3 regions of the Lysinibacillus sp. GW823-FHT02G10 genome follow, and region 1 is predicted to be linked to each of the others. Evidence: riboswitches for the same ligand, from Rfam matches in the RefSeq annotation. Region 1 holds a riboswitch; each other region holds the start of a gene.
The links. Region 1 has a riboswitch for thiamine pyrophosphate ahead of thiC (phosphomethylpyrimidine synthase ThiC). Riboswitches for the same ligand answer to the same signal wherever they lie in the genome.

Region 1 (7,642 bases):
GCTATCGTCTTGGTGTAAACCACTATATGCTTCCTGTCAACGCACCAAAATGTCCATTCCGTACTTTCCACCGAGATGGAGCAATGCGCTTTGATGGCAATCTTGGTTCGACATTAAGCTATGAACCAAATAGCTATGGTGAGTGGGAGCATAATTTAGACCATAAAGAGCCTGAATTACGTATTGATGGTCATGCAGGTATTCATGATTTCCGTGAAGACGATAATAATTACTTTGAACAACCAGGTAAACTATTCCGTCTATTGACTTCGGAAGAGCAGCAACGCTTATTTGAAAATACCGCGAACGATATGGCTTCTGTTGAAGAATTCATCAAACGCCGTCACATCCTTCACTGCTATCTAGCTGACCCAGCATATGGTGAAGGTGTCGCTAAAGCGATGGGTCTTTCCTTAGAAGGTATGGACCTTACAAATCCATATGTAAAACAACCAACAAACGTTTAATATTCCACTTTATTATTGATATCCAAATCCAACTTTTACTCCATGTGAATCCACTATTCACATGGAGTTTTTTTATAAAGAAAAGGCCTATGTCTATTTTTTTGACATAAGCCTTTTCTTTCATTATTGATAAATTTGACTGCCTGCTTTTTTAAACTCCTCAGCCTTTTCTTTCATACCTTGATGGATCGCTTCAGTCGTATTCAAATCCTTATCTTTCGCATAATTACGAATATCCTGTGAAATTCTCATGCTACAGAATTTAGGCCCACACATAGAACAAAAGTGTGCTGTTTTTGCTCCCTCTGCTGGCAGTGTCTCATCATGATATTCCACTGCACGCTCGGGATCTAGTGACAGATTGAATTGATCACGCCAACGGAACTCAAAGCGCGCTTTAGACAGTGCATCGTCTCGTTGTTGTGCACCTGGATGACCTTTTGCTAAATCAGCAGCATGTGCAGCAATTTTATAAGTGATAACGCCCACACGAACGTCCTCGCGATTCGGTAAACCAAGATGCTCTTTCGGTGTCACATAACAAAGCATCGCTGTACCAAACCAGCCAATCATGGCTGCCCCAATGGCTGATGTAATGTGGTCATAACCTGGAGCAATATCTGTTGTGAGTGGTCCTAATGTATAGAAGGGCGCTTCCTTACAAACCTCTAATTGCTTGTCCATGTTTTCTTTAATCAAATGCATTGGTACATGACCTGGTCCCTCAACCATTACCTGAACATCATGCTGCCAAGCAATCTGTGTTAGCTCGCCTAGTGTTTCAAGCTCTGCAAATTGTGCCTCATCATTAGCATCTGCAATTGAGCCTGGGCGTAAACCATCACCTAAGGAAAAAGCAACATCATAGGCTTTCATAATTTCACAAATTTCCTCAAAATGTGTATACAGGAAATTCTCTTGATGATGATATAAACACCACTGTGCCATGATAGAGCCACCTCGAGATACAATACCTGTCACACGATTTGCTGTTAGTGGTACATAGCGTAAAAGGACACCTGCATGAATGGTGAAGTAATCCACACCCTGCTCAGCTTGTTCAATGAGAGTATCACGATAAACCTCCCACGTTAAATCCTCTGCTACACCATTTACCTTTTCTAAAGCCTGATAAATTGGCACTGTTCCCACTGGCACTGCAGCATTTCGAATAATCCATTCTCTAGTTGTATGAATATGTTTACCAGTCGATAAATCCATAATATTATCTGCGCCCCATCGAGTTGCCCAGGTCATTTTCTCAACTTCTTCTGCAATGGAAGAAGATACAGCAGAATTCCCGATATTCGCATTGATCTTTACATGAAAATTACGCCCAATAATCATTGGCTCTGCCTCAGGGTGATTAATATTAGAAGGCATTATAGCACGCCCAGCTGCAATTTCTGAACGTACAAATTCAGGATCCATATTTTCACGAATTGCTACAAACTCCATTTCAGGCGTTATAATTCCCTTTCGTGCATAGTGAAGCTGTGTCACATTTTTACCTTTTTTAGCACGCAAAGGCTTTCTCGCCAACTCAGGGAAGACATTTTCTTGAATACGCGGGTCATCAACATGACGAAAGCCATTATCCTCCGGTTTAATGGAGCGTCCCTCATATGCTTCTACATCCCCTCGCTCTTGAATCCATGCATTTCGTAAGGCAGGTAAACCTTTCGTAATATCTACTTGGTAGGCTGGATCTGTATAGGGCCCACTCGTATCATATACTCGAATAGGAGCATTTTCTTCATTTCCAAAACTGCCTGTTGTCGGACTTAATGCAATTTCTCGCATAGGTACTAGAATATCTGGGCGTGATCCTTCCACATATACTTTTTTGCTTCCTTCAAAGCTGGACATAATGGTAATATTCTTTTCACTAATTGCTGACATGAGCTACTTCTCTCCCTTAAATTTATTTTGATATAAGGACCGATTCTAGCTCACCCCAACAATCCAAAAAATAAAGGCCGAATCCAAAATAATTATTTGGATCCGGCCACGAATGTAAAGGTCTATTGATTGCATACTCTGCAATAGCTTCTTAACTTTCCCACGCTGGTATGAGCCAGATCAGGTCCAAAGGGTCAAGAAACTTCGTAGCGTTTCCCTCTCAGCCTGACTCATCAGACTCCCCTAGTTAATACTATTTAGTTTGATGCTAGTGTAGCAGATAATACTAAGAGATGGAAGTTATTTTTTATCTTACTAGGTAAATAATACTTCTGCAAAATAGATCACAATGGTTACAGTTATACAGCTTACAATGGTTGAAAATAAAACAGCTTGCGCGGCTGTTGCTGATTCTACATCATATTCCAATGCTAGACTAGAACTATTGCGGGATGTTGGAAAGGCACTAGCTATAAACAGTGATTGTGCGACGACTCCATCTAATCCCAATATATAAATAATGGCCAATGCAACAGATGGTCCAATAATTAGTCGCGTAAAACAGCTGATAAAGACGGTTTTATTAAACATTGATTTCATCTCTAGTTGTGATAATTGCGCACCTAAAGTAATTAGAGCCACAGCAATAAATCCATCTGCCACATGTTCTACTGGTATTTTGATAAACTGTGGAATACCGATATCAAAATAATTCATAGCGACACCTATAATCAGCGCATGAATAATAGGCATTTTAAAGAAATCCTTGATGATTGTCATACCTGACTTTGTAGAAGAAATTAAATTGTATAAGCCATATGTATACGTAGTCATATTTTGAAAGATTACGAGCATGACCTGAATGGCTACTCCAATAGGTTGCGTGGCAAATATCATTTGAGCCACTGGAATACCGTAATTACCCGAGTTAATGAGCACAACACTATTTTTAAAGACAGCTGCCTCTGTTTTAGCTAAGCCTAACCCTTTTGCCATAAAGTGACTGAGTAACATTTGACTACTGATAAAGAGTACAATAAATAATCCGACCTCTCCCAGTACAGATAATTCCACATGTGTTTCATATAAATTTACAAAAACAGCTGCTGGCATAAAGCAATATGTAATAAGCTGAGACAATGCTTTTAAATTAAAGCGAAATTTCTTTTGTAGTATAGCGCCTATTACAAGTAACACTAAAATAGGTACAACAATTTGAAAGAAAATCATTCCGAGATACATCATATCAATGTCCCCCTTCCAGTGTTAATAGTAGTGTTGAATTCCTTCTAGGTCAATTTCTCTTGCTTTCACCATAAAGAAGACTGCCTCTATATTGAAGGCAGCCTTTCTTTTTAAGCAAGCTTGAATCGGTTTACAACTTCTTGTAGCTCGTTTGAAATATCGTTCATATTTTGAATAGACTCTGCTACTTTTTGTAATTCTACTTGTTGATCCATTGCAGAAGCACTTACTTGTTCCGCAGAGGCTGCTGTTTGCTCTGAAATAGCCGAAATACTTTGGATAGCCATGATTGCCTGATTTTTATGCTCTAACATGCTAGATAGTTTATTCATTAATTCACTAATAGAATTTGCAATTGAACCCGACAAGTCACTGCTATCTTTAAATGCTAGTTGCGTGCTTTGTACGGACTCATTTTGAGATTGCATTAAATCTGCATTAGATGCAATCACAGCAACCGTCTGCTGAGAATTTTCAAGAATACTTTCTACTGTACTCTTAATAATTTCTGTTTCATTCTTAGATTGTTCTGCAAGCTTTCTAACTTCCTCTGCAACTACAGCAAATCCTTTACCATGTTCACCAGCACGTGCAGCCTCAATACTTGCATTTAAAGCTAGCAGATTAGTCTGCTCGGTAATGCTTTGAATCGAAGCAATAATCTGATTAATATTGGCAATATTAGAAGCTAATGATTCCATTTGCTGCTGGATACGCCCATTCATTTGATTGGTCTCCATATTACGCTCTCTTAAACTTTCAACCTCATGCAATCCTTTTTCCGTTGTTACACCTGTTTTATGAGATAGCTCATCCATTTCATTAGAAAGAGCCGTAATAGCATCAATCTGATCTGATAAATCCATCATTCGATAATTTGTTTCTTCTGTATCCTCTGATTGTTTCGAAGCTCCTTGTGCAATCTCGTTGATAGCTACAGAAACTTCCTGACTAGAAGCAACTACCTCATTAAATGCCTCATTTACCTGATTAGAAGATTGGTTCAATAACCTCGTGGAATTTAGTACAGTTTGAATCGCACTATTGGTTTTATCTAACATATTATTATAGGCCACAGCAACTGCACCAATTTCATCAGGCTTAATATAGCGCTCTTCTACCTTTTGTGTTAAATCCCCTTCGGCTGCAGTTTCAATCGATGCACGTAAAAATTTAAGTGGTTTTAATTGTTTATAGATGAATAACACACTTGCAGCTGTCATCAAAACCACCATAATAATGGAAGCAATAATCGTAAATACAAATACATGATTATATGTTTCTAGAATCTTTGATTCAGCTAACACGACTTGAACAGTCCATGTTTCGTCAATACCCTCTAAAATCATTGGAGCAAAAACATTATAGGCCTTTTCCTTCAGTTGATTAGAGTCAACGTACATACTTGTTAGTTCACCATTTTCCATTGTCTTACTAATACTTGTCCAAGTAGGATCCTCTTGCATATTGCGCCCAACTAGCTCATCACCAAAGCTGTTAGCTGTTAGCACACCTTTATTCGTAATAATTGCCGCATAACCGCCTTCTGGGGCATTCGATTTTGTTAAATCATTTAAAAAATCTATTGATACATCGGCAGTCAATACACCGAAAAATGTCCCGGAAGCATTGATTAATGGCACTGAAATGGTTGTCATTAATACGGATTTACCGTTTACATTATAATCATAGGGCTCTGTCAAAACTGCACGTCTCTCTTCTTTTGGCACCCAATACCATTCAGAAATACTCTTATCATCAATACCTTCGATTAGAGCAGTCGTGATATCATTTCCGTTCTTATTTAAATAAGGGATAAAGCGATTTTTAGTATCTACTAAAGAAGCCTCAGTTGGTTCTAAAATAATAGATTCTTGCTCAAAGATTGCTCCTACTCCAAGAATGTCATTATTGCTAGCTAAATTGTTTTCCATTATGTCTATGACACCTTTGGTAGACAACGTATTATTCTTCTCCATGCTTTCTATGATACGCTTTGTTGTTTGTAATGTCGTATTGGCTTTCTTAAATCTTTCACTCATAATAGCTGCAGAGGATTCAGCAGTTTGCAATGTTCCATGCTCTGCGTCTTCAACACTTTGCTTTTTTATAATAATTCCCGTTATGACAGTATAGGATAAAAATAAAATGAGAAATAATCCTATTATAAGGGAAGAAAGTTTTAAGGCAATTCCTCTTGATTTTTTCATAACTAACACCCCCACTTTTATACTAATAATAATGGATGGATGATTGTATCACAATAAAATATTTAGCGAATAAAGTAGAAAATTTACAGAATTATAGAGAAAAATACCGATACTTCACCAAACATTTATTTTTCAATATAAAGGACTAATGACTTATTTGAATTGAGATTCATAGTAAAACATCCTCTTCGAATTCTAAATTATAGAAGAATATGATATATTAACTATTAAATAGAATGATTGGAGTGACTTACATGAAAAATAAAGCGCTATCAACATTAATGGCCACGGCTATTACAGCGACACTAGTATTACCAATGTCTACTGCCAATGCCGCATCATCTCAAATTCAATCAAATTCATATGAGACACATGTAGCAGCAGCAAAAAAAGTAATAGGTGAATCCGTAACGATCAAAAACATTACAAAAGATACTGTCATAACATCTAACGGCACATTTAGAATTCAATCGGCATTAAAGCCCCTATTTGATACTTCAAATAAAACAGCATTAACCAATGCCCGAGCTACCATTGTAGTGAAAAATGGTCAAATTACGGACGTTACCTCATTAATTTTAAACAAAGCAGGTACAAGCAAAAAATCTGTCTATTTTGATGGAGGTGACGCACAAATCTCGGGAGATCTTACTGTAAACGCTGACTATGTAAAGATTCAAGATGTTAGTGTGGATGGTCAGCTTATCATTACAAACAGAGTAAAAAAAGCCGTTACACTCAATGAAGTAGCAGTAGATGAAACAATTACACTAAAACCAATTGTCACGAAAAAGGTAAGTTGGCTATATGTTACTTTAATCGATATGAAATCATCAAACATCAATTTGGGACGTACTAAAGTCAATGTATCTTCTGACCAAACTCTTGCCAAAGTAGATGTGGTTGGTAAAGTGGAATCTTTTGAAGCAATGACTAATATAGAAAAGCTTACAATTGATGTAGCGAAAGATTTCAACCTTTATGGTGAGGGTAAAATTGAGCAAATCGTTGTAAAGGGCGGTACTAAAGTAGCTTTAGATTCAGGACATCTGGTAAACAATGTACAAGTAGACAATAAAAATGTCTCCGTGACACTACCTGTTATTGATAAAAAGGAACTTAATACATTAATCGCATCCCCACCATATGTACAAGTATCTGTAAACGGCTATGATATTTTAAATACGGACAAATGGACAACACAAGCAGACCGCACAGTGTTTGATTCTGCTGTAGCAAGTGCGAGAGCTGTAGCAAATAATTCAAATGCCTCACAAGAACAGGTGAAAAATGCCATTAATCAGTATAAAAATGCACTAGCAGTCTACCAAGCTGCTCAGAAGAGTGGTACAAAATATGGTTATGGCGATAAAGCTTCACTACAGTCTTTAATTAATTCTGTTCAATATGTTACTGTTTCTTGGGACGGTTCAAATGTACCTTATAATTCTCCTTGGACTACACAAGCAGAAAGAAACGCAATAGAATCTGCTGTTTCATCTGCCCAAGCAGTTGTTAATAATTATTATGCCACTCAAACGGATATTGCCAATGCCATCAATAATTTAAACAATGCTATTTGGACTTATAAGAATGCTAATAAGTACGGAAATAATGGGTATTATGTGGATAAAGCTAATTTACAAACAAGTGTTACTGCTGCGTATTATGAACTTCAAAATGTAACAGTTTCTACAAGCGGAACTGGGGTAGATGTTACTAACGGAATAAGATGGACAAAAGCTGTTGATCGAAGTAACTTTGAGGCTGTAGTTCAACAAGCACAATATATACTAAATGATCCTAATGTGTACCAAT
Region 2 (7,642 bases), on a different contig from region 1:
GTTCAACAGTTAGATCTAGATTTTTCAAATTTTGTGTCATGAAACTTCACTCCTTTTATTTGGCTATTCTTATTGTACTAAAGAAATATATGGATGCCTATCAGACATGGTAAATTGTAGGTATTAATAGTAAAACAACACGATACATTGTTGGAAATTTCCGTTATAATAAAAAAAGTGACAGTACTATACTTATTTGTCTTTTCCCTATACAATCTAACACGAAGGGAGAGGAAAACATGCCTCGGTTTATCTTGATGACAATCTCTTATCTTGTCTCAATCATCCTAACCTTTTCATCCTTTTTCGTGAACATCAACGGTCAATCTTCGCTAGAAATCGCTAATCGTTTTTCTGTTGTATTTGCACCAGTTAGTGTAAGTCATGTAATTTGGATTATCATTTATTTTTTGCTCGGTTATTGGTTAGTTATGAACATGAAAAAGACAACTTTGAAACAGTCTGCGCTTTTTAGTTGCATAAATATATTACAAGCATTGACGATATATGTCTGGCACCATGAGTTATTTATTGTTTCTCTTGGCATTACATTACTCTTAGTCTTGTATTTGTTTATGTTGTATAATACGTACCCTCTTCAGGACAAATCCTTGTTTGGTCGTATTCCTTTCTCTATTTATTTAGCATGGATGACATTTATTTTTATCACAAATACAAGCTTTACGTTAACGGCTTATGGTTGGAACGGCTTTGGTCTTAGTACGCCTCTTTGGGCAGTGATTTTACTTACTTTAGGAGGAGCCATTGCGCTACATATCCGTTTCCATCACTTTGATGTTGTGTATCCAAGTGTTTTTATTTGGGCTTATATTGGAATCGCCATACATAATGGTTTTGATGAGCTACTTGTCACTACAGCTGCTTTATTTTTATGCGGTGTTCTCTTTGTTGGCATTTTATTTATTAAAAAAAATCCTGCCTACCAAAAATAAATTGGTTAGCAGGATTTTTTCATTACATCCTATTCTTCGTCTAATGACGTTAAGATAATTGGTTTATCTTTTGTTACAATGACTGAATGTTCGATTTGTGCTACAAGTGATTTATCAGGCGTCACGAATGTCCAGCCATCACCTGCTTCTACGATATGCTCTGCATTTGCTGAGATAAATGGCTCAACCGCAAGGACCATACCTTCTTTCATAATAGTAGTATCCCATGCATCGTAATAATTTAAAATATGGTTTGGTTCATCATGTAAAGATTGACCTAAGCCATGACCTGTTAAATTCATAATAACAGTTAACCCATTAGCATTTGCCTCGCGTTCAACAGCTTTACCAATTTGATTTAATTTAGATCCAGCCTTTACCTTTGTCATTGCTCGATCAAAGGCACTTTTAGCAACACGGCAAAGCTTTTCTTTGTCCTCATAGCCATCACCCACAACAAATGAAATACCTGTGTCAGCAAAATAGCCATTTAAAGAGCCTGAAACATCAATATTTACGATATCTCCCTCTTGAATAACACGCTTTCCTGGAATACCATGTGCTACTTCTTCATTGACGCTAATACATGTATACCCTGGAAAATCATATTCTCCCTTTGGTCCTGAAATAGCGCCAGCCTCTGCAAACATGCGACCAGCAATTTCATCAAGCTCAAGTGTTGTAACACCTGGTTTTGTGGCAGCTTTCATTGCTTCGCGAATTTCAGCACAAATGCGTCCTATTTTTTTAAAAGCTTCAATCTCTTCTTGCGTTTTTACAATCATGTATAACGTCCCTTTCATCTAATATCTATTCTTTAATATAACATAACTTTTTATGCGTATAACGATAAACGCTTTAAATATTGTATGCTTTCCTACTTTGCAAAGTGCTAAAAGAGTTATTCAAGACAAAAAAGTCCCTCCACTCACGTGAAGGGACTAGCATTAAGCTTTTCTTTGCATTAATTGGGGAGCGGCTGTGAATAAAAGAACACCAACGACAGCCGTTAAAATGGTTGCTGGTAGCATATATGTACCATTGTAGATGATGGAATAGATCCATGCATTCTGGTCACCCGCATATTCGGCAAAAAATACAGCACCAGCAATTGTATGTGCTGTGTATCGTAAGAAGCCCGCGATAACGGTACCTATGATTATATAAAGTGCCATTTTTGTTTTGTTCATATGTTTAGCAGCGTCTAACACTGGTCCACGTACAAGCGCCGCTAATCCTACAACAGTAAAAGCAACACCATAATCTAGTAATCCTTGTAGCCAGTGCACGATATAAGAACCAAACATTGTTTGCATAACACCCACAAGTAGTCCCGTAGTAAGACCAGCTACTAAGCCCCAGCGAAATGCTATTAACATAATCGGTACCATAACAAGACTAACTGAGCCGCCTTGTGCCCATACTTTAAAGGAAACCTGATCCAGTACGAGACCTATCGCTGCAAAAATCGCAATCTCCACTAGCATTAATAGTCTTTTTTTGTCCATACATATTCTCTCCTTTGTTCCGATGTAGGATACAAGAGCAGGAATAGAAAAGCGCTGATATGTCTCTTTCTGACACCTTTTTTCCTTTACGGACGAAAAAACGATGTCAGGACAGAGCCTCACATCGTACAAGTGTCGGTTTCTATCCACATCCCTACGCAAGCGTTAACTTACAGGTTCGAAGAGTCAAGGCATTACGTGCCCAGTCTCAGCTGACATCATCAGCTCCCCTTGTGGTCGTTACATCTGAATTTATTTGAACACTCTCATTGTACGCAAAGGATTGAAGGATTACAACCTTCCATACATCATTTTTTTGAAACTTTGCTGTTTTTCATGCGTAAATATTTAAAAAGGAGGTACAACTATGGAGAATCAAAAAATTTTAGCTGCCTTTAGTTATCTTAGTATTTTCTTCGCCCCTTTTATCGTTCCATTAATTGTATATTTCGTGACTAAAGATAGTGATGTAAAAAAACATTCGATTCGTGCACTTGTCTCTCATTTAGTTCCTTTTGTTTTTGGCATCCTGTTCTTTATTGTCTTTGTTTTTTCCACATTTAGTTTAGATCCAACCTCCAGTAATAATACAGTGATGATTATTTGGTTTGTTTCATTCGCCATCTATGCTCTCGTCTCACTAGGTATTGTGATTTGGAATATAATTCAGGCTGTTCGTGTTATCCGTTAATGTTTTATTTTTAAGTGAAACAGGTAGTAGTAATTGTAAAAGGAGCTGTTTTGGGATGAAAGTATCAAACGTTGTAAAAACTGCCGTTAAGTTAGCACCTATTGTTATTCCTATCGTAAAAAAAGTAATGGCTGCAAAAAAGGGCACAACGCCTACAACCACAACTCGAAAAAAATAAAACGGAGGCGTATTCCTTTTAGAGGAAATACGCCTTCGTTTTATTTCACTTCAAAATGGGTTTGACTATGGCCATTTAATGTTTTTTCCACATGTAAAACTGCTGGCATCGCAGATTTCAATTCAGGCACATGCGAAATAACGCCAATCATACGACCAGAATCCTGCAAATCAATTAATGTATCGATTGCTTTATTTAGTGATTCCTCATCGAGCGAGCCAAAGCCCTCATCAATAAACATCGTTTCAATATGAATATTACCTTGGTAGCTTTGAATCACATCTGCCATCCCCAATGCAAGGCTCAACGAAGCATTAAACTTTTCGCCACCTGATAAAGTTTTGACATCTCGTAATTGATCTGTATAAGCATCATAAACATCAAGACCAAGGCCACTTTGCTTCGCATGCTTTTCTAATCTATCTGAACGTCTAAGCTCATATTGACCGTTTGATAAATGATACAGACGTATATTGGCAGCTTCTGTAATTTGATCTAAGTAGTTAATTTGTATATAACGCTCAAAGGATAGCTTTTTCGAATTTTGTCCATTTAATAATCCATAGAGCTCCTTTACTCGTCCTGCTTCTTGTTCAAGTAAATGAAGCTCTTTCGCTATTTCTTCCACCCTTTCACTAAAGCCTTGGCATGCTTGTATAAAGCCATTCATCTGTTGCAAACGTTTAAATGCTTCCTCATAGGAAATTCGCTGCTGTTCTACTCTTGCTTCCATCGCCTCTAAATCTTGCTTCTCTTTTCCTTGAAGGTATGTAGCCCCTTCGGTAATCTGAATTTGCAACGTGTGTACTTGTAAAGCATAGTCGCTACATGCTTTTCGAAGTGCATCCAATTGTATGGCACTCCGTTTAGCAGTTGCATAAGCCTCATAGCTTTCGAAACCTATTTCTTGCATATCTGCTGAAAATTGCTGAAGCTTTTCATTCATTTTAAGCTGTAATTCCTCAAAGGACTGTTTGGCAATTTCTACAGTTAGTGTTGCATTGCTAGCTGCTTCCTTTGCTGCATGCAAATTTTCTTGACTCACTTGCCAACTTTTTTGAAGCTCTTCTTTCTGTTTACTAACTTCATTTAGTTGTTGCTTTAATTGCTGTAAAGTTGGTAAATTAGGGGGCATCTGCTTAAGTTGTTCGTCTACAACCGCTTGTAATTTTGTCCATTCTTTTATCTGCTCTGCTAAATATTGCTCTAGCTTCATATGCTTATTTCGTAGCTGCTCTATTCGGTCATGCTGATGCTTTATTTTTAATCGCACATCAGCTAATTGATGTTGAATAATTTTTAATGCAGCAATCTCTTGTTCCACTTCATGTAAAGTAGCGGTGATCTGTGGTTGGTCTTCTTGTTTAATATGCTGAGCCTCGAGTTGTCGCCATGTATCTTGAAGAAGTTGCTGCGCTGATGCTAAAAATGCCTCTTTCTCTAAATACTTACGCTCGTCTGATGATGCCTTCGCTCTTAATGCTTCCACTTGAGCAAGCTCAATAACTTCCAGTTGCTCATTGTGTGCTTTTTGATGTGTCATACTACCACAAACAGGACAGGGTTCTCCTTCCTTCAGTTGTTCTGCTAAAATACTAGCTTGACTTGTCAGCCATCGTTGCTGCAAAAGTTGAAGAGCCTCTTTACTTTCTTGATAGAGACTTTCTGAAGCAGCTACATCCTGCTTAGCTAAATCAACGGCATGTTTATATTTATCTGCTTGCTTGATTAAAGCAACCTGTTCCCGTAGTTTCGGTAATTGTTCTAAATAGCTTTCATAGGGTTCAACCTGTTTTTCATAGCCTTCTAATGATTGAGAAAAATGATGTAATTGCTCTTGTTCATTTTCCAAAAGTTTGACGTTATCATTTACTGCTCGTTTTGCATTTTCAGCATATTGCTCCGCTATTTGCAGCTGCTGTATATTGTTTTCATAGGCTTCAAATTTCGGTAATAGCGCTAACATCTGCATTTCCTGCTGTAAGATTTGCTGTCGTTCAGATTCTTTAGCCTGCTCTATCTCATAGTTTTCTTGCGCTTCTTGCAACTTTTCTTGTGACTGCTGTTGCTTAACCTTTGCTTGTTGAAATGCTATCTCTTTAACATTCAGTTCAGCACGTAAATCCTTGCATTGTTGTTCGAGCAGCACAAGTCGCTCTGCTTGTTCTGCTAAAGCAATCTCCTTCTCCTTTGCTTGGTATAAATCCTGCTGTTGTAAAAGCATTTGCAGCCGTTGCTGTCGATTAGCTTGTTCATCAAATTGCTCATTTAGCGTTTTTGCTAAGCGATAATATTCCTGCTCTTTTTGATGAAGGCTATATGCTTCTTCATAGTATGACTGTTCATCTTCTCCACATTTCTTATAGTAGCTAAGCTCCTCATCAAGTGCCTCTGTCAGTTGATGTAAATTTTCGGTATTATCAGCAATCAATGTAAATAAAGCGGAAGAACGTTGTGGTAAGGCGCCCACAATTTGACCTAGTAAATGTTCCTTTAATTGTTTGGCACGCTCAAGATCACTTTCTGCTTCTTTACGCTTGGCATCAAGCTTTTTCGCCATGACACCGAAACGATCTGTTTTAAAGATTTTCCGTAAAATTACTTCTTTATTTGTTGAATCAGAGGTTAATAGTTTTCTAAATTCACCTTGAGGTAGCATGACAATTTGGCTAAATTGATCTTTTGTGAGACCTATGATTTCCTGCACTTTCTTATCGACTTCAAGCGTTTGCTGTTTCTCTACAATGCTATAATCTAGCTTTCCGTCTTTTACTTCTGCTAGCTCTATTTTCTTTCCAGTAACCGTTTTATTTTTTTCTTTAATATGACCTGGCTGTCGTACTATTTGATAGACCTTTCCATGCATTTCAAAGACGAGTTCTACAGCTGTATAAACTTCATCATGTGCAAAGCCGCTTCTTAGTAAAGCTGTATCCTGCCGGTCCTCCCCACTACCTGATCCGTAAAGAGCATAGCAAATAGCATCGAAAATGGTTGTTTTACCAGCACCAGTTTTTCCAGAAATGGCAAACAATCGATGCTCCCCTAGCTCTTGAAAATCAATTACTTCCGTGTCTTTATATGGACCAAACGCTGTAATTGTTAACTTTAAAGGCTTCATTTTACAGTCTCTCGCTCCTCATCTAATAACTCCTGTAACATCTCTGTGAAGAGGCGTTCCGTATCTTCATCAGGCTGAATGCCAATAATATTGGTGAAGAATGAACGGAATAAATCAATATCTTCTAGTTTTTCAGCTTCTACTACTTGTAGTTCACGTGGCATATCTTGTCTTAGTACCTTCCGCTCCACATGCATAGCGTGCGGAAATACACTACGAATACGTTCCATCGGTGAAGTCACAGATATTTTATCCGTCAATCTAACAAATACATAATCCTCACTTGGTGTGAGCGCTAATAACTCCTCTAATTGACCTTCTACTACTCGTAGATCTCTTCTTGGCACAAGCTTTCTTTTACTTACTGTGGTGTTACCTTGCTCATCTAATTCGATGATTAAAAATCCTTTCTCATGTAAATGCTCAGATAACGAGTACTTTAAGATAGAGCCTGCATAGCGTATGGTTTCGTTTAAAACAAAATGTGCCTTATGTAAGTGCCCAAGCGCCGTATAGTGAAAAGGTTTGAATAAAGCTGCATTCACACAATCTGAGCCTCCAATGGAAAGGGGTCGCTCGGAATCACTAGTATTTGCTTTCTCCTCACCATACTTCGTCACAAAGGCATGTCCAACAAAAACATGACGCTTACTTGTGTCCATGTCTTTCGTGATATACTCAATAATTTTTTGCATGGCGTCTTGATGAGAACGGATTGATTCATCTTCAAAGATGTTGCGAATAGCAGCTGGCTCTGCATAGGGCACTAGGTGAAAATGTACTTCCCCATGTTGATCATTCAAAATAATAGGGGCATGATTTTTTGTAAATTGGCCCTTAATATATAAACCACTATCACTCATTAAACGGCTACCAAAATTTAAACGACCTGCACTATCATGATTTCCCGCCACTGCTAGAACAGGAATCTTCTTCTCTAATACTATTTTCGCTAATACATCATTTAGTAAATTAACTGCCTCAATAGGAGGCATCGAACGATCATATAAATCACCTGCGATGATAATTACATCTGGTTTTTCCTCATCAATCGCTTGTATAAATTGTTGAAGAATATAATGTTGATCTTCTGTCATATAGACACCTTGAACAAGCTTTCCTAAATGCCAATCTGCTGTATGAAATATTTTCATTCTAGTACCTCCTAGTCTTCTCTATATTTTAGCATGA
Region 3 (7,642 bases), on a different contig from region 1:
ACAGCAAGAAACAAACACGAGTGAAATAAAAAAAGCTATTCAAGATTTACAAGTAACCTATGAAACTGCTGAAATGAATAAGGCGCTGGATGTAGCACAGGCATTTGTGGGCGACACACCGACTTCTATCTATGTTTTTACAGATACACTTGATAAAAAGCAATTACCGATGGACAAGGATTCTGTGAAATGGCTAGTAAGAGGTGCTACAAAAGACTTAACAAATATCGCTATCACCCGCTTTGCTGCTACGACAGATGGGCAAGCTACGCTGGCACTTGTACAACTCCATAATGATACAAATACCGAGCAAAAGGTAACGCTCGCATTGAATAATGCAGAGGGTGAGGAGCTGGTAGCAGAAAGTGTCGTTGTGCCTCCAAATGAAGCCATTACGAAAACATTTAAAGATTTGCCTTTAGCAAAATCCATGACAGCTATTATTGATGCAAAAGATGATTATGACATAGACAATCAACAAACAGTTTTACTACAAACGACTACGTCAAAAATTATTGTTGATCAAGGCTTGCATCAACTGATACAAAAAGGTTTTCAAACAGTTAGTAGTGGCGTAAAAATCGTCCCTTCCTTGCAAGTCGCTGACAATCAAGATGCTACCATAATCACAAACCAATCAGCGTTATTGGAAAAGATGGACAATCCCCTCGTATTATTTGGTCGTGATGATGCAGAAAAAGTAGATGCGAATGGGACGGTAAGCACTAGCAGTGATGCATTATTTGCCTTTAGTGAACTAAAGGATGTTTATGTTAGTGCTGTTTATCCTGGTTTTGCGGACTATGAAACGATTGCTTCTGTTGGAGAAGAGCCGTTCATCCAACGCTCCCCAAAAGGAGATATCGTTGTTTTAGCCGATATTGCTGATACAGATTGGCCTTTACATCCATCATTCCCACTATTTCTATGGAGTACAGAGCAGCAGCTAACAGAATCAGTTGGGTCACTTGGGATTTTTTCACCCAATGAACAACGTGCAGTTGCTTTAGCGCAAGGAGACTGGAATGTTTATTCGCAAGAAGACGAGTTTCTTTCGTCTGTTACGAAGGGGATGCTAACTGCGCCCAAACAGCCAGGCATTTATATGGTACGCTCAAATAATGAGGAAAAACAATTGATTGTACAATTGCAAGCACAAGAACGTGTCATTGAACAAGGAACAAGTTTTACATTAGGTGATATTTCAGACAATGGAAAGGAAGAAGTGTCGATGACCTCTTTCGTGCCTTGGCTAATTGTAATTATTTTACTATTGCTTGTTTCAGAGTGGGAGGTGCAACGACGTCGTGGATTTACGAATTGATATGCCGTTAGTATTGTTGTTACTCCTTCCATTATTCTTGTATTTTGGATGGACATACTTTCATGAGCGACAGCGACTTAAAAGAAGTCATATTGTTGTACTTACTATTCGCATAGTGGCAGCAGGCTGTTTAGTTTTTGCACTCGCAGGTCCATATCTATTATTACCAATCAAAGAAGAACAAATTATTTATTTAGTAGACCGTTCTGCTTCTATGAATGGTACGGAAGATGAGATGGTTCAGTTTATACAGGAGAGCCTCCAATCAAAAAAAGAACCGCAGCTTGCGGGCATTTATTCATTTTCCTCTACTTTACAAACAGAAGCCATTTTATCTAAAACATTAAAGGAAGTACCGAAACTAACTGAAATTAAAGCTACCGATCAAACAAATATAGAACAAAGTCTACAGCTTGCTTCAGGGATTATAGATCCTAAAAAAGCAACTCGTCTTGTGCTATTAACAGATGGTAATGAGACAAAGGGCGATGCTTTAGAATTTGCTACGAAGTTGAAAGGCTCTAATATTAGTGTGGATATTAAGCCTTTTAGTCAACCAGTTGTCAATGATGTATCACTAAAAAGCTTTGTATCCCCTCAAGTTGCTTACGTTGGAGAGCAACAACAATTAGTGACTGACATACTTGCAACATCAGCAGGCCAAGGCGAGCTATTACTATATGAAAATGATGAGCTTATTCATCGAGAGGCAGTTGAGCTGACTGAAGGCACGAATGTGTTTACCTATAAACATGCAGCAACAGCTGAAGGACTTGTAAAATATGAAGCCGTTGTTCAAGTTGGTCAGGATGCCATTTTTGAAAACAATAAGTTAACTAGTGTCACAATGGTTCAAAGTGAACCACATTTATTAATCGTTAATGGTTATGAAACAGCTTCACCCATCGCAGCAGCACTTGGTAGTCAATCCATTGCCTATGATGTTGTAGCACCTAAAAGTTTACCAAATGAACTATCCAGCTATTTGCAATATAATGCTATCATCTTCGACAATGTACCAGGTCATTTAGTGGGTGAAGCAAAAATGAGTGTTATTGAGCAAGCAGTCAAAAACTTTGGAGTTGGTTTTACAATGGTGGGTGGAGAAAATAGTTTTGGTCTAGGCGGCTATTTTAAAACACCGATTGAAACCTTATTGCCAGTGGAAATGGAAATTAAGGGTAAAGAGCAATTACCTTCCTTAGGATTAGTGATTGTACTTGACCGTTCTGGCAGTATGCAAGGCTCGAAGCTTGAGCTTGCTAAGGAAGCAGCAGCACGTTCTGTTGAGATGTTGCGAGACGAGGATACATTAGGATTCATCGCCTTTGATGATCGTCCTTGGGAGATTATAGAGACAGGGCCTCTTAGCAGTAAAGAAGAGGCTGTGGATACTATTTTATCAGTAACACCTGGTGGGGGAACAGAAATCTATAGTTCATTAGCTAAAGCCTACGAGAACCTTGCTGATTTAAAGCTCCAACGTAAGCATATTATCCTCTTAACAGATGGGCAGTCACAGGCAGGGAACTATGAGGATTTAATTGGTGGAGGAAAAGAAGAGGGTATAACCTTATCGACAGTAGCGATTGGACAAGATGCCGATGCGAACTTATTAGAAGCGCTTAGTGACATGGGCAGTGGACGTTTCTATGATGTGATAGATGAGCAAACCATTCCTTCTATTTTATCTCGAGAAACAGCTATGATTTCCCGCACCTATATTGAGGACAATCCGTTCTATCCGGCAATTTATAATGCAGCAGGATGGAACTCACTGTTTGCTAATGGTGTCCCACAAATGAATGCATATATTGGGACAACAGCAAAACAGGGGGCTACTGTTGTAGCAGAAAGCGAGAAAGAAGATCCTGTGTTAGCGCAGTGGCAATATGGTCTTGGTAAAACATTTGCCTTTACATCTGATTCAACGGGTAAATGGACAGGAGATTGGGCAAGATGGCAGAATTGGGGAGCATTTTGGCAAACACTTATTTCTCAAATGCTACCAAGCTACAATGATGTAGCCTATGATGTAAGATTGGAAGCAGATGGTTCCTTTATGATTACAGACCCTACAAATGAAGCCGCATTTTTAGATATTGTAGCGGTAAATGAAGCAGGGGAGGAGCTAGAAACAAAACTTGAAACCATTTCCGCATCTCAAGTTCGAGCTGTAGTACAAGCTGAACCTGGATTAATTTTCTTCCGTATAGCAGATGAAAAGCAGGCCATTTATCAGGCAGGGCTAAGTGTTCCTTATAGTGCTGAATACGAACTACTCCCTGTAAATAACCAACTGATAGAAGAGTTAACTCAACGAACAGGAGGCACTGTTTTAAAGGAACCACAAGATGTCTTCCGTGACTTTACGACAAAAGGAGCAGATCGGCAAAATATTGCCACATGGCTACTCTTAGCGAGTATGCTTCTTTTCTTTATTGATATTACCATAAGACGTTTTGGTTGGAATTTCCTAACGAATGCGAAGAAAAAAGAGCCGCTGGTTGAGGAAAAAACTATACCAGAAGACACGAATGTAGCACAGTTGTTAAAAGGCATGAAAAAACGATCTTAAATATAGAGGAAGCAGTGCAAACTCGAATAGTTTTGCACTGCTTTTTTATATTGCATGAAATAAAGAGTTATCCCCTTTGTAAAGAGGGTAAATGAGAAGAAAAGCGATCCAAATTGGACTACCCCAGCTCAATGAATGCTCATAATTCAATCTCTCTCAATAAAGAGAAGAATTAAACCTCTTTACTAGCTCTGTTTTACGCAAGCTACTCGCAACCATTACACCTAAAATAGCACCGATCGTACTTGATGTTAAAAAGGCTGGTAGGAAGAAGAATGCTGCTACAGATGTTCCCATGAATAATTTTGCAAAAGGGACTGCAATAAGTGAAGCCAGAATGCCCGTTCCGATAACTTCTCCGATACCAGCTAACCACATTTTATTACTATATTTATAGGCAAGGGCAGCACAGAACGCGCCGATGATACTACCAGGGATAGCTAGTAGAGAGCCTGTTCCAGTAAGGATACGAATGATGGCAGTGACAAAGGCAACTATAACTGTTGGTACGGGTCCAAGTATAATGGCTCCTATCACATTAATAGCATGCTGAACTGGGTAAGCACGTGCGATTCCTGTTGGGATGGATACGAAAGTAGAGCCTGCAACAGCAACGGCTACTAATAAAGCCATGACTGTTAATTTACGAATTGACATAAAGTTCACTCCTTTTGGTAAAGTTCGTGAGGAAAAATAAAAAGGCCACCCCCTTTAAACAATAGGAAGCGGCCTTGTATGTGTATAGTGACAACAGCAAGTAGCGCCACTTCCCTCCGCTAGTGTGAACTAGATCAGGTTCAAAGGGTCCGTATATTACCATATACGTCTCAGCCTTTTAAAGACTCCCCTAGTGGTTAAAATCATTCAATTTTGTGAATCAACAATAATGTAACATACTGCTAAAAATAGTCAATGATTTTTCAGACTATTTTGTATCGGGATGCATTAAATGAGGTGCTTTTTTCACTGTCCAGATGAGCGCAAGGAAGAAACAGGCTAATAATATGATAGAACCGAAAATATATGGACTATTCATATTCCAGTCAAATAATAAACCTGCCAAAGCGGGTCCAATCATATTTCCGAGGCTCATATAGGCATTATTCAACCCCGCAGCAAATCCCTGCTCTTTCTCTGCAAGCTTTGAGATGAGTGTATTAACAGCTGGACGAATTAATGTCGTTGCTGTAGAGAAAATTGTTGCTACAACTAAAATAAGGGCAAAGCCAGAAACAAATAATATTAAGAAAATAGCAACGGATGCAATAAATAAATTTACTAGTACTACTTTCATTTCACCATAACGATTGAACAGTGGTGTAATAATAAACATTTGTACTACTACTCCAAAAGCACCACCAACAACTAATATAATCGCTATATCTACAGGTGTGTAATTAAACTTTTCTGTCACAAATAATGACAATGTCGTTTGGAAATTTGCAATTCCAAACGAGAACACCAGCATAATTATGAGCATAACAAAATAAGGCATATGTATGGAACGAGCCATTTGCTTCGCCAGATTGTCTTGCTTTTGTTTCTGTTGAGCAGTGTTTGGTTTGGTAGAAGGTAATAAAAAGTAAGATAAAATAGATGCTACAATGGCTGCAGCTCCAGCTGTGAAAAATGGGAAATGTAAGCTTACCTTTGCTAAAAAGCCACCAATACCAGGTCCAATCATAAAGCCAAGAGACATAGCGGCACCCAACATCCCCATACCTTTCCCACGTTCTTCATAGGTTGTGACGTCAGCGACAAAAGCCATAATAGGAGGTGCAACAAATGCGGAACCTAGACCACCTAAAAATCGTGCTAAAAAGAGCATCCATACATCTGTAGCAAGGCCAAATCCGATTTGTGCAAGACCTGTTACGATAAGACCGAAAATAATTAAATTTTTTCGTCCGTACTGATCTGAAAGATTCCCAGCAATAGGAGAAAATACGAATTGAGCTAAGGCGAACGTTGCGATTAGCATACCTAGAACTTGTCCTGCTGCACCAAATATTTTTAAATACTCTGGCATGACAGGAATAATAATGCCAATACTCCCCATTGCGATAAACATATTAAACATTAAAATATACAAAGCCGCCTTATTGGACTTCTGCTGGGTCATCGAATGAACCCCCTTTTTGTAATCAAATATAGTACAGTCTATCATAAAGAATTATTGCTTGGCTAATAGTTAAGATTATAGTACTGGTTCTATATTTAGAATGGTTTTCCACAAAAGTTTTTATCCACGCACCTATGCATTATGAAATAATACATTTTAGTCATAAAAGTTGAGGGAAAAGAAGCTATGGGAGGATAAATTAGTAAAGCAACAACAATTGAGGGACTTCTCTTATAAAGGGAGAATTAAAAATTTGGAGAGTCTGTCTGTAATGGTATAAAGCATGGCTATAAATTGTAGCGATGTTGAGCGTTAGAAGTTATGGACTATCAAAAATACACTAATGTGAGAATCTATTAAAATTTAGATAAAATATTTTATAAATATAATAATGCAAATAGTGATTGAAAATGTTCTTAGTTTAATAAACAGTTAGATAAGCAGAGTAAAAAACTAGCGAATTGGTGTGAAAACCAATTCGCTAGTTTAATTATCTGATACTCATTTTAAATTCTAAAAATAATTCGTTGTATTTCCCTAAATAATCAGGTCCTAAATTTTTGTAGACCTCTAATGTATCGCGTTGTTCTTCAGAAGGATAGTAGCGTTCGTCAGAAACAACTTCTTCGTCCATTAAGTCCATAGCGGCAATATTAGGAGTAGAATAGCCTACAAAATCAGCATTTTGAGCACCTGATTCAGCACTTAGCATGAAGTTAATAAAGGCGTGGGCACCATCAATATTTTTTGATGTTTTTGGTATGACCATATTATCAAACCATAAGTTTGAGCCTTCCTCAGGTACAGCAAAGTCTAACTCTTCATTTTCATACATCATATCAGCTGCTTGGCCAGACCATGTAAGGGCAACAGTTGCCTCATTATTGATCATTAACGGTGTGATTTCATCTCCAATGATCGCTTTAACATTTGGTGCAAGTGTAATTAATTTGTCAGTAGCTTCACGAAGTTCCTGATCATCTAGTGAATTCAGAGAATAGCCAAGACTGTTTAAGCCCATCCCAATGACTTCACGCGCACCATCTACTAAAAAGACTTTTCGCTTTAAAGAAGGGTCCCATAAATCGTCCCAAGAGGAGAAGTCTAAGTCTCCAACAAGGCTCGGATTGTAGACAATACCTACTGTTCCCCAAAAATAAGGGACAGAATATTTATTGTTAGCATCGAATGGTAAATCTAAAAAGTAAGGATCAATATTTTTTAAATTAGGGATTTTCGTTTTATCTAAAGGAATTAATAATTTTTCTTCCTTCATCTTCTCAATCATATATTCAGAAGGGACAGCAATATCGTAAGCTGTTCCGCCTTGCTGAATCTTTGTCATCATAGCTTCATTGGAATCGAATGTTTCATAGATGACATGAATGCCTGTTTCTTTTTCAAATTCTTTTAACAAATCAGGATCAATATATTCTCCCCAGTTAAAGATGGTTAACGTGTCTTTTCCACTTTTACCGCCTCCCGCACTTAAGGCATCAGCCGCATAGAATAAAAGGGCTGAAACGACAAGGATGGCGATGGTAGCTTGAATTAGTGACTTCATCGATGCCCCTCCATTCTTTTACTCGTACGACTTGTCATGAAATAATAACCAACA

Region 2: another riboswitch for thiamine pyrophosphate. It lies ahead of thiT (energy-coupled thiamine transporter ThiT); the one in region 1 lies ahead of thiC (phosphomethylpyrimidine synthase ThiC).
Region 3: another riboswitch for thiamine pyrophosphate. It lies ahead of thiW (energy coupling factor transporter S component ThiW); the one in region 1 lies ahead of thiC (phosphomethylpyrimidine synthase ThiC).

Annotation. Positions count from the first base shown of each region.
Region 1 is NZ_JBXAJI010000009.1:73,362-81,003, reverse strand. It holds gene AC1RFD_RS20085 (catalase) at 1-467, shown strand, start outside; gene thiC (phosphomethylpyrimidine synthase ThiC) at 591-2,369, opposite strand; TPP riboswitch at 2,510-2,624, opposite strand; gene AC1RFD_RS20075 (AEC family transporter) at 2,685-3,614, opposite strand; gene AC1RFD_RS20070 (methyl-accepting chemotaxis protein) at 3,725-5,824, opposite strand; gene AC1RFD_RS20065 (S-layer protein) at 6,079-7,642, shown strand, end outside.
Region 2 is NZ_JBXAJI010000008.1:23,440-31,081, forward strand. It holds gene AC1RFD_RS19380 (polyphosphate kinase 2 family protein) at 1-40, opposite strand, end outside; gene AC1RFD_RS19385 (TspO-related membrane protein) at 240-953, shown strand; gene map (type I methionyl aminopeptidase) at 983-1,738, opposite strand; gene thiT (energy-coupled thiamine transporter ThiT) at 1,901-2,461, opposite strand; TPP riboswitch at 2,596-2,703, opposite strand; gene AC1RFD_RS19400 (magnetosome magnetite crystal formation protein family) at 2,829-3,152, shown strand; gene AC1RFD_RS19405 (small protein YxzF) at 3,208-3,330, shown strand; gene AC1RFD_RS19410 (AAA family ATPase) at 3,371-6,451, opposite strand; gene AC1RFD_RS19415 (exonuclease SbcCD subunit D) at 6,448-7,605, opposite strand.
Region 3 is NZ_JBXAJI010000003.1:178,455-186,096, reverse strand. It holds gene AC1RFD_RS13215 (vWA domain-containing protein) at 1-1,324, shown strand, start outside; gene AC1RFD_RS13210 (VWA domain-containing protein) at 1,308-3,902, shown strand; gene thiW (energy coupling factor transporter S component ThiW) at 4,059-4,559, opposite strand; TPP riboswitch at 4,654-4,761, opposite strand; gene AC1RFD_RS13200 (MFS transporter) at 4,828-6,024, opposite strand; gene AC1RFD_RS13195 (ABC transporter substrate-binding protein) at 6,515-7,588, opposite strand; gene AC1RFD_RS13190 (ABC transporter permease) at 7,585-7,642, opposite strand, start outside.